DNA from 2 places in the Mesorhizobium sp. C395A genome. Region 1 is predicted to be linked to the other one. Evidence: predicted binding sites of a transcription regulator. Region 1 holds the regulator's gene; the other holds the start of a gene.

Region 1 (3,916 bases):
CAACGATGACCGACCGATCCGGCCGCATGCCGAGCGCTGCGTGCAGCAGCTTGTAGATGTTGATCGAGGTTGTGTCGCAGACCACCGTCTGCCCATCAGCCGCGCCGATCAGTCGCCCGAGCTGATCTCCGAGTTCCACCGGCATGTTGAACCAGCCGGCGGTGTTCCAGGCGCGAATGAGATCGTGCGCCCATTCCTGCGTGGCGGCCTGCTGCAGTTCGCTGAAGACGACCGCTGACGCGGCGCCCAGGGAATTGCCGTCGAGATAAATCACGCCTTGCGGCAAGACAAAGCGTTCGCGCATGGAGCGCAGCGGATCGGCGGCATCCATTGCTTCGATTGTAGCGAGATCGGGTGTCGTGCTCATGATCCGGCGCCCCTCCATGGACAAACGCGCGCGGCGGAGCCTGCCGCCCAAACATGCCGGCGATCTTGAGTGGTCGCCCTTGAACTGTCAAACATTATATATAATTCACCCATTGAAAGGCTTTGATATATAATGATCCGCCGAGCATTTATGTCTGATGGATCACGATGCTGGATGACGAGCAGACCTCGAAGACGGAAGTGGCCTATCGGCTGCTCAGGCGCGATATTCTTGCGACCCGGCTGGCGCCTGCCGCGCCGTTGAAGCTGAGCACGCTGCGCAACACCTACGGCATCGGCTGGACGCCGTTGCGCGAGGCGCTGTCGCGGCTGGAGGCGGAACGGCTTGTGACCGCCATCAGCAACCGCGGGTTTGCGGTCGCTCCCGTCTCTCGGGCGGAGCTCGAGGATTTGGCGCGTGCGCGGCTGGTGGTCGAACTGCCCCTGCTGGTGGAATCGGTCGAGAAGGGCGACCGTGAGTGGGAAGACGCGGTCGTTGCCGCCCACTATCGTCTCTCACGGTGCGGGTCTGTTCTCGACGATCCATCGGATGATGCGGTCGACGCGTGGTACGAAAAACACGATGCCTTCCATGCGGCCCTGCTCAGTGCCGCGACATCCAGCTGGCTGCTGCGCTTCAATGCGACGATTTCCGACCAATTGCATCGCCATCACCGCTTTCTGGGTCTGGCCCCGACGCTGCGCGCCGCCGCCGGCCGCACGGATGGACACCGGAAGGCCGTGGCGGCCCTGCGCGACGCCGTGGCGATCGAACACCATACCGCCCTGATGGAAGCGGCCCTCGATCGCGACGTCGAACGTGCGAAAACTCTGATGACCGCTCACATCGGCTACACGCTGCAGGTCTATGCCCAGAGTGAACCCGGCGCGGATGCTGCGCAGCCCCGTCCGAAAAGGAAGCGGCGGTCGTAGCCGACGCGCAGGGCACTTTGGCTTCGTTTCACCCGTTGCCGGCAAATGGGCGCAGGCGGGGCTCGCAGCGCCGAACGTTACGCTGAACAAAACGTCAACACATTCATTAAACTTTAAAAGGTTGCGGAACACAACTGGAACAGATAGTGTTTGTTCTGGGTTTGTTTTTTCCGATTCTGGTTGCAGAACCCCTGGGGGCCGCGATGCTGACGCGCAAACAACATGAGCTTCTGATGTTCATCCATGAACGCCTGAAGGAGAGCGGAATCCCGCCGTCCTTCGATGAGATGAAGGAAGCGCTCGACCTCGCCTCCAAGTCCGGCATCCACCGCCTGATCACGGCGCTTGAGGAGCGCGGTTTCATTCGCCGGCTGCCGAACCGGGCGCGCGCGCTGGAAGTGCTGCGGCTGCCCGACTCGATCGCACCAGGCCTCAACGCGGCGAGGAAGTTTTCGCCGAGCGTCATTCAGGGCAGTCTTGGTCAAGCCGGCCAAGGGCAAGGCGGCCAAGGACAAGGCGGGATGGGCCAAGGCGGTCTCGGCCGCCAGATCAAGGCGGGCTCGCCGTCGCGTTCGATGTCTGCCGGCAATGACGATGCCGTTTCCGCGATTTCAATCCCGGTGATGGGACGCATCGCCGCCGGCGTGCCGATCGACGCCATCCAGCATCAGACCCATTCGATCTCGGTGCCGCCCGACATGATCATGGGCGGTGAACACTACGCACTCGAGGTCAAGGGCGATTCGATGATTGAGGCCGGCATTTTCGATGGCGACACGGTCATCATCCGCAATGCCGACACGGCCAGCCCCGGCGAGATCGTAGTGGCGTTGGTCGACGATGAGGAAGCGACCCTGAAACGCTTCCGCCGCAAGGGGGCCTCGATCGCCCTGGAAGCCGCCAACCCGGCCTACGAGACCCGCATTTTTGGGCCGGACAGGGTGAAGGTGCAGGGCAAGCTTGTCGGATTGATCCGGCGCTACTGAGCCGGCTTGGGTTTGTACTTTTCACGCTGGTTGTAGGGCGGCAGGCCGCGCGCTTCGCGGGAGAAGCGGCGTTGCTCGTGCCAGGGGCGATACGGCTTGTCGACGGCGAAGCGGATGGTTGGCGCTGCCGCTGCCGATTGCGGATCGAAGAAGACAGCGGCGCTGCCGTCGCGGGCGAGCTGCTTCTTCGTCACGACCAGCACCAGCGGGTCGCGGCACGGATTGTAGGCCGTGGCGTCATCGATGACGATCAGGCTAGCGAAGGCACAGGCCGGCCGCGCCGTCTTGCGGTCTTTGGCAAGGGCTACAATGGCTCCGGAAGGGTGTCGGGCGATACAGAGATCGCCCATGCAATAGAAGGGCGACCCGGGCGGCAGATCGAGCGGATCGAGATCGAACCGCGTATCTGTTGCCTCGAAAATCTCGGGCGGGATAATGGTTTCGGCCCGCAGCGCCCGTTTCCAATTGTCCGTGGTGAATTCGTTGGAGCGTTCGCGGTTGAGGGCGAGTTCGCCGCCACCTATCGGCATGGCCACCAGATGTGCGTCCTCGGATATGAGCACGTCGGGCGTAAGCACCTGCGGCACCGTCAACAGGCCGGCCAGCGCGAAAGGCACGGCCGCCAGCCTGAGCCAGGTGGTGGCCATGGTGGCGATGACGAGGGCGACCGCCACCAACAGCACCGAGCGGATGGAGATCAGCCCGACGGCGTCGACCGGCGAGCGCTCGGAAATCCAGGCCGATATAGCGATCATCGCCATCAGTCCCTTGCCCATCACATAGAGGAGCGGCCCGTCGGCGCCGAACGGCATCGCCAGTGCGCTGAGCACGGCAAAGGGCATGACGATCAACGAAACAATCGGCATCACGGCCAGATTGGCGATCAGGCTGAGCGGCGACACACGCTGAAAATGCCAGATGGCGAACAGCAAGGTTGCACTGCCGGCGATGATCGAGGTCATGGCGAGGCCGCCCATGGCCAGCGCGAATTTTCGCGACAGGAAGCCGACGAAGGAGCGCTTTGCCAGCGGCGTTCTCACCTTGTCGGCGCGGTAATCGGCCCAGCCGGCATAGGCGCCGACAAGGGCGGCGGTGGCGGCAAACGACATCTGGAAGCTGGGACCGACCACCTCGTGCGGCGACACCAGGATGACGGCGATGGCGGAGATCGCCAGATTGCGCATGGTGAGTGCGGCGCGATCAAACAGCACGGCGACAAGCATGACCGCCAGCATGATGAAGCTGCGCTCGGCGGCAACCACGACGCCTGAAATAACGAGATAGGCGGCGATCGAGATAAGCGCTGCCGCGGCCGCATATTTCTTCACCGGCCGGCGCGAAGAGAAATCGGGAAACAGCGCAAAGGCGCCACGCAGCAACGCCATGATGGTGCCGGCAACCAGCGCCATGTGCAGGCCGGAGATGGAGATGATGTGGTAGATGCCGGTGCGCCGCATCGCTTCGTTGACCTCGTCCGGGATGCCGGCGCGCACCCCGACAATCAACGCCGCCGCAATCTCGCCTTCGGCGCCGCCGATCTTGCCCCTGATATGGTCGGCAATGTTTTCGCGCGCGTTCTCGATTGCCGAGGAGAGCCGCGCGGTCAGCGGCGGCGGTCCCTGCGTAGCAAT
Region 2 (3,916 bases), 3.2 Mb from region 1:
CGGGCTGGCCGGCCACGCCCAGATCGGCAAGGGCATGTGGGCGATGCCCGATCTGATGGCGGCGATGCTGGAACAGAAGATCGCGCATCCCAAGGCCGGCGCCAACACCGCCTGGGTGCCGTCGCCGACGGCGGCGACGCTGCACGCCACGCACTATCACAAGGTCGATGTCCACGCCGTCCAGGCGGCGCTCAAGAGCCGGCCGAAGGCGAAGCTCGATGATATATTGTCGGTGCCGGTGGCGGTGCGGCCGAACTGGACCCCCGACGAGATCCAGCGCGAGCTCGACAACAATGCGCAAGGCATTCTCGGCTATGTCGTGCGCTGGATCGACCAGGGCGTCGGCTGCTCGAAAGTGCCCGACATCAACGATGTCGGCCTGATGGAAGACCGCGCCACGCTGCGCATCTCCTCGCAGCACATCGCCAACTGGCTGCACCACAAGGTTTGCTCCGAAATTCAGGTGATGGATTCGCTGCGGCGCATGGCAGCGATCGTCGACCTCCAAAATGTCGGCGACCCGCTCTACCGCCCGATGGCCACCGACTTCGACGCTTCAATCGCCTTCCAGGCCGCCTGCGATCTGGTGTTCAAGGGCCGCGAGCTGCCCAACGGCTACACCGAGCCGGTGCTGCACAGGCGGAGGCTGGAGCTGAAGGCGAAAGAGCGGGCGAATTAGCGCCTGCGTTTCCCTCCCCTCAAGGGGAGGGTTACGCCGCCTGCGCTACCCGCTCCGACATCATGCGGTAGGAAATCGCCTCGGCCAGGTGAATGCGGCCGACGGTTTCGCTGGCGTCGAGGTCGGCCAGTGTGCGCGCCACTTTAAGCACCCGATGATAGGCGCGCGCAGAAAAGCCGAGTTTCTCGCTGGCGTCTTTCAGCAGCGACAGGCCGGCTGCGTCCGGCGCGGCGATGTCCTCGATGACAGAAGGCGAGCAATGGGCGTTGGTGGTGGCGCTGGTGACGCCCAGCCGCTCGAAACGTTCGCGCTGGATGGTGCGGGCGCGCGCGACGCGCTGGGCGACGGCGGCACTTTTCTCCGCCCGGTCGGGCCGGATCAGGTCGGCGGCCGAGACCGCCGGCACTTCGATCCTGAGATCGATGCGGTCGAGCAGCGGGCCGGAGATGCGCGCCTGGTAGTCGGTGCGGCAGCGCTCGCCGCGCAGGCAGCGATAGCCGGGCTCGCCGGCCATGCCGCAACGGCACGGGTTCATCGCCGCCACCAGCTGGATGCGCGCTGGATAGGTGACGCGGTGGTTGGCGCGCGCGATCATGCAGTCGCCGGTCTCCAGCGGCTGGCGCAGCGCATCCAAGGTCTGCGGCGTGAATTCGGGAAACTCGTCGAGGAACAGGACGCCGTTATGGGCAAGCGATACTTCGCCCGGCCGCGCCCTGATGCCGCCGCCGACCATTGCCGCCATCGAAGCCGAATGGTGCGGTGCGCGGAACGGCCGCCGGTCGGTGAGCTTGCCTTCGCCGAGCTCGCCGGCCACCGAGGCGATCATCGAGACTTCAAGAAGTTCCTTGGGCGCCAGTGGTGGCAGAATTGAAGGCAGCCTCTGCGCCAGCATCGATTTTCCCGAGCCGGGAGGCCCGACCATCAACAGATTGTGGCCGCCGGCCGCCGCCACTTCCAGCGCCCGCTTGGCGCTTTCCTGGCCCTTGATGTCGGAAAGGTCGGGCAGGTCGCGGGCCGAGACATGGATGCCGGGCTCGGGCCGCGACAGCACCTGCGTGCCGCGAAAATGATTGGCGATGGCAATCAGGCTGCGCGGCGCCAATATGTCGAAATCCTTGCCCGCCCAGGCCGCTTCCGGCCCGCAGCCGAACGGGCAGATCAGGCCTTTTCCCTCGGCATTGGCGCCGATCGCCGCCGGCAGCGCACCGGCGACCGTGGCAATGGTGCCGTCGAGCGACAATTCTCCGAGCACGACATAGGAGGCCAGCATGTCGCCCGGAATGGCGCCGAGTGCAGCCATCAGGCCGAGCGCGATCGGCAGATCGTAATGGCTGCCTTCCTTGGGAAGATCGGCAGGCGCCAGGTTGACCGTCACCTTCTTCGACGGCATCGACAGCCCCGACGCATGCAGTGCCGCCTGCACGCGCTCGCGGCTTTCGGCCACCGCCTTGTCGGCCAGCCCGACGATCTGCATGCCGACCTTGCCCGGCGCGATCATCACCTGGACATCGACCGGCACGGCCTCGATGCCCTGGAAAGCCACCGTGCGAACCCGCGCCACCATCTTGCTCTGCCCCCGGATACCGGCTCGCCTCGGCCTTGTGGTTCAGACCGCGAGCGACGTCAGGACAAGACAACCATAGATTTTAGGCCAAGGCAAGAACATTACAGGAACATGCATTCGTGGTGGTTGCAGCGCGCTGTGCCGGTTGCAAAAACGGAAGATGGTTAAGCAAAATGGAACGGCTGCTCCGCCTCCTCGACCGCGTTTAACAAGGGCGACTAGGCCCTTCGGCAATCTGAGGGTGTTGCTTCTAAGCGGTGATGAAGGCATCGACCGAACCTGAAAGCGATCGATCGATCGCGACCTGCGGTGGAAGCCACTCCATGACAGGATATCGGAAAGGCCAAGGCATGGCGATCCGGCGCGAAGAGCCGCTCTCCAGAAAAATCTCGTTTACAAGGTCTATGAACCGCCCGCGGTCTCGTTCGATTCGTTTCAAAGTTTGCGAACGAATGTAATCCCGGGGAATTCGTCGCTCCTTCAGCGCTAAGACAGCCTCCGCGATGGATCGAGGATCGGGTGGAACTGTGAGCGAATAGTCGTCATCCAGATAAAGGTCTCGGCCGCCATGGTTCGGCGTCGTGACCACTGGAAGGCCCGCGAGAAGATATTCCGTGCTGGCGAACATTGGTCCTTCCAGGTGAGAGAGACAGATTCCCACGGCTGCACGATTTAGATGCGTGTTCACCTGAGCCGGTGCCAATCGGACCGGCTTGCCGGTGCCGTCAAACTCGTTGATAAAGACGTGATGCGGCGCGAGCTCCCTATGCCGATTTATTCGCGCTCTTTCCGACTCCGTCGTGGAGGATCCGCTTGAATCTCGATAGAAGACAAATGCGCAACGCTGGATGCCAAGCGACAAGTCATGGCGCTTCCACGGAGCCAGCTGCGCATTGTAGATTGCATCAAATTCTACAGGGACGTCATCGAGAGGCCTGAATATGTGTTCGGAGGTTGTTGACGTCTTGTTGTGCAGGACGGCGGCCTCGCCGGACTGGTTCAACAGATCAGCCTCTGACTGAGTGTTGGATAGGAAGATTAGCGCGTGACGGGGGTTCTTGAGTCTATGCAGAACGGCATAGGTCCGGATGGTTTTGACGCTAGCACTGTTTTCGATGGACCAGGTTGGCGAGATGAGAAACCAGGCGCGGTGGCCGCGTGGAAGAAAAGGCATATGACTTGCTAATCCGAGCGGCGTACCGGACATTCCCGAATAGGATATGAACGGATCGTTCGACAGCATACTGGCCTGAAGAGCAGGTTGCGACTTCGCGGAAGGGTGCCCTTTTCTGAGCTTGTGGCCATGACGCAGCATGGCTCTGACAATCTCGAATTTGGTAGGAGGGCGATACCCGTGCTGTAGGGTCAACATGCGGCAATTGCGATCTTGAGTGCGGGGCAAAACTCGCTTCGACAGAGAGAAATTTGGCAAAGAAACATCGCCAGTTGATCGACGGAATATCTCAGGCGATCAAATCTGGTGTACGGAGAAGCGCCTCTTGAAAGAAAACATCGTCCCAAGCGGGGCTGGTTCTCACATCGCGCTACCAACCGTATCCGTTTGCGTAGGCTGTTTCAATCAAGAGGCATTCATCGACACTGCGATCCGATCCGTAGCGGCGCAGACGTACACTGCGTTCGAGTGCGTGGTGGTCGATGATTTTTCGACTGAC

Evidence for each region. Region 1 encodes LexA, which represses DNA repair genes until DNA is damaged. Its sites were predicted from a motif close to TGTTCNNNNTGTGTTCNG; they were not measured.
Region 2: NLY37_RS23615 (YifB family Mg chelatase-like AAA ATPase) is a predicted target of LexA. The motif match lies at 2,338-2,355, and genes of this name have one in related genera.

The regions. Positions count from the first base shown of each region.
Region 1 covers NZ_CP100473.1:1,620,100-1,624,015, reverse strand. Annotated here, with positions in the region: gene kynU (kynureninase) at 1-367, opposite strand, end outside; gene NLY37_RS08090 (GntR family transcriptional regulator) at 535-1,299, shown strand; gene lexA (transcriptional repressor LexA) at 1,503-2,285, shown strand; gene NLY37_RS08080 (ComEC/Rec2 family competence protein) at 2,279-3,916, opposite strand, start outside.
Region 2 covers NZ_CP100473.1:4,842,636-4,846,551, forward strand. Annotated here, with positions in the region: gene NLY37_RS23610 (malate synthase G) at 1-679, shown strand, start outside; gene NLY37_RS23615 (YifB family Mg chelatase-like AAA ATPase) at 711-2,243, opposite strand; gene NLY37_RS23620 (glycosyltransferase) at 2,494-3,558, opposite strand; gene NLY37_RS23625 (glycosyltransferase family 2 protein) at 3,743-3,916, shown strand, end outside.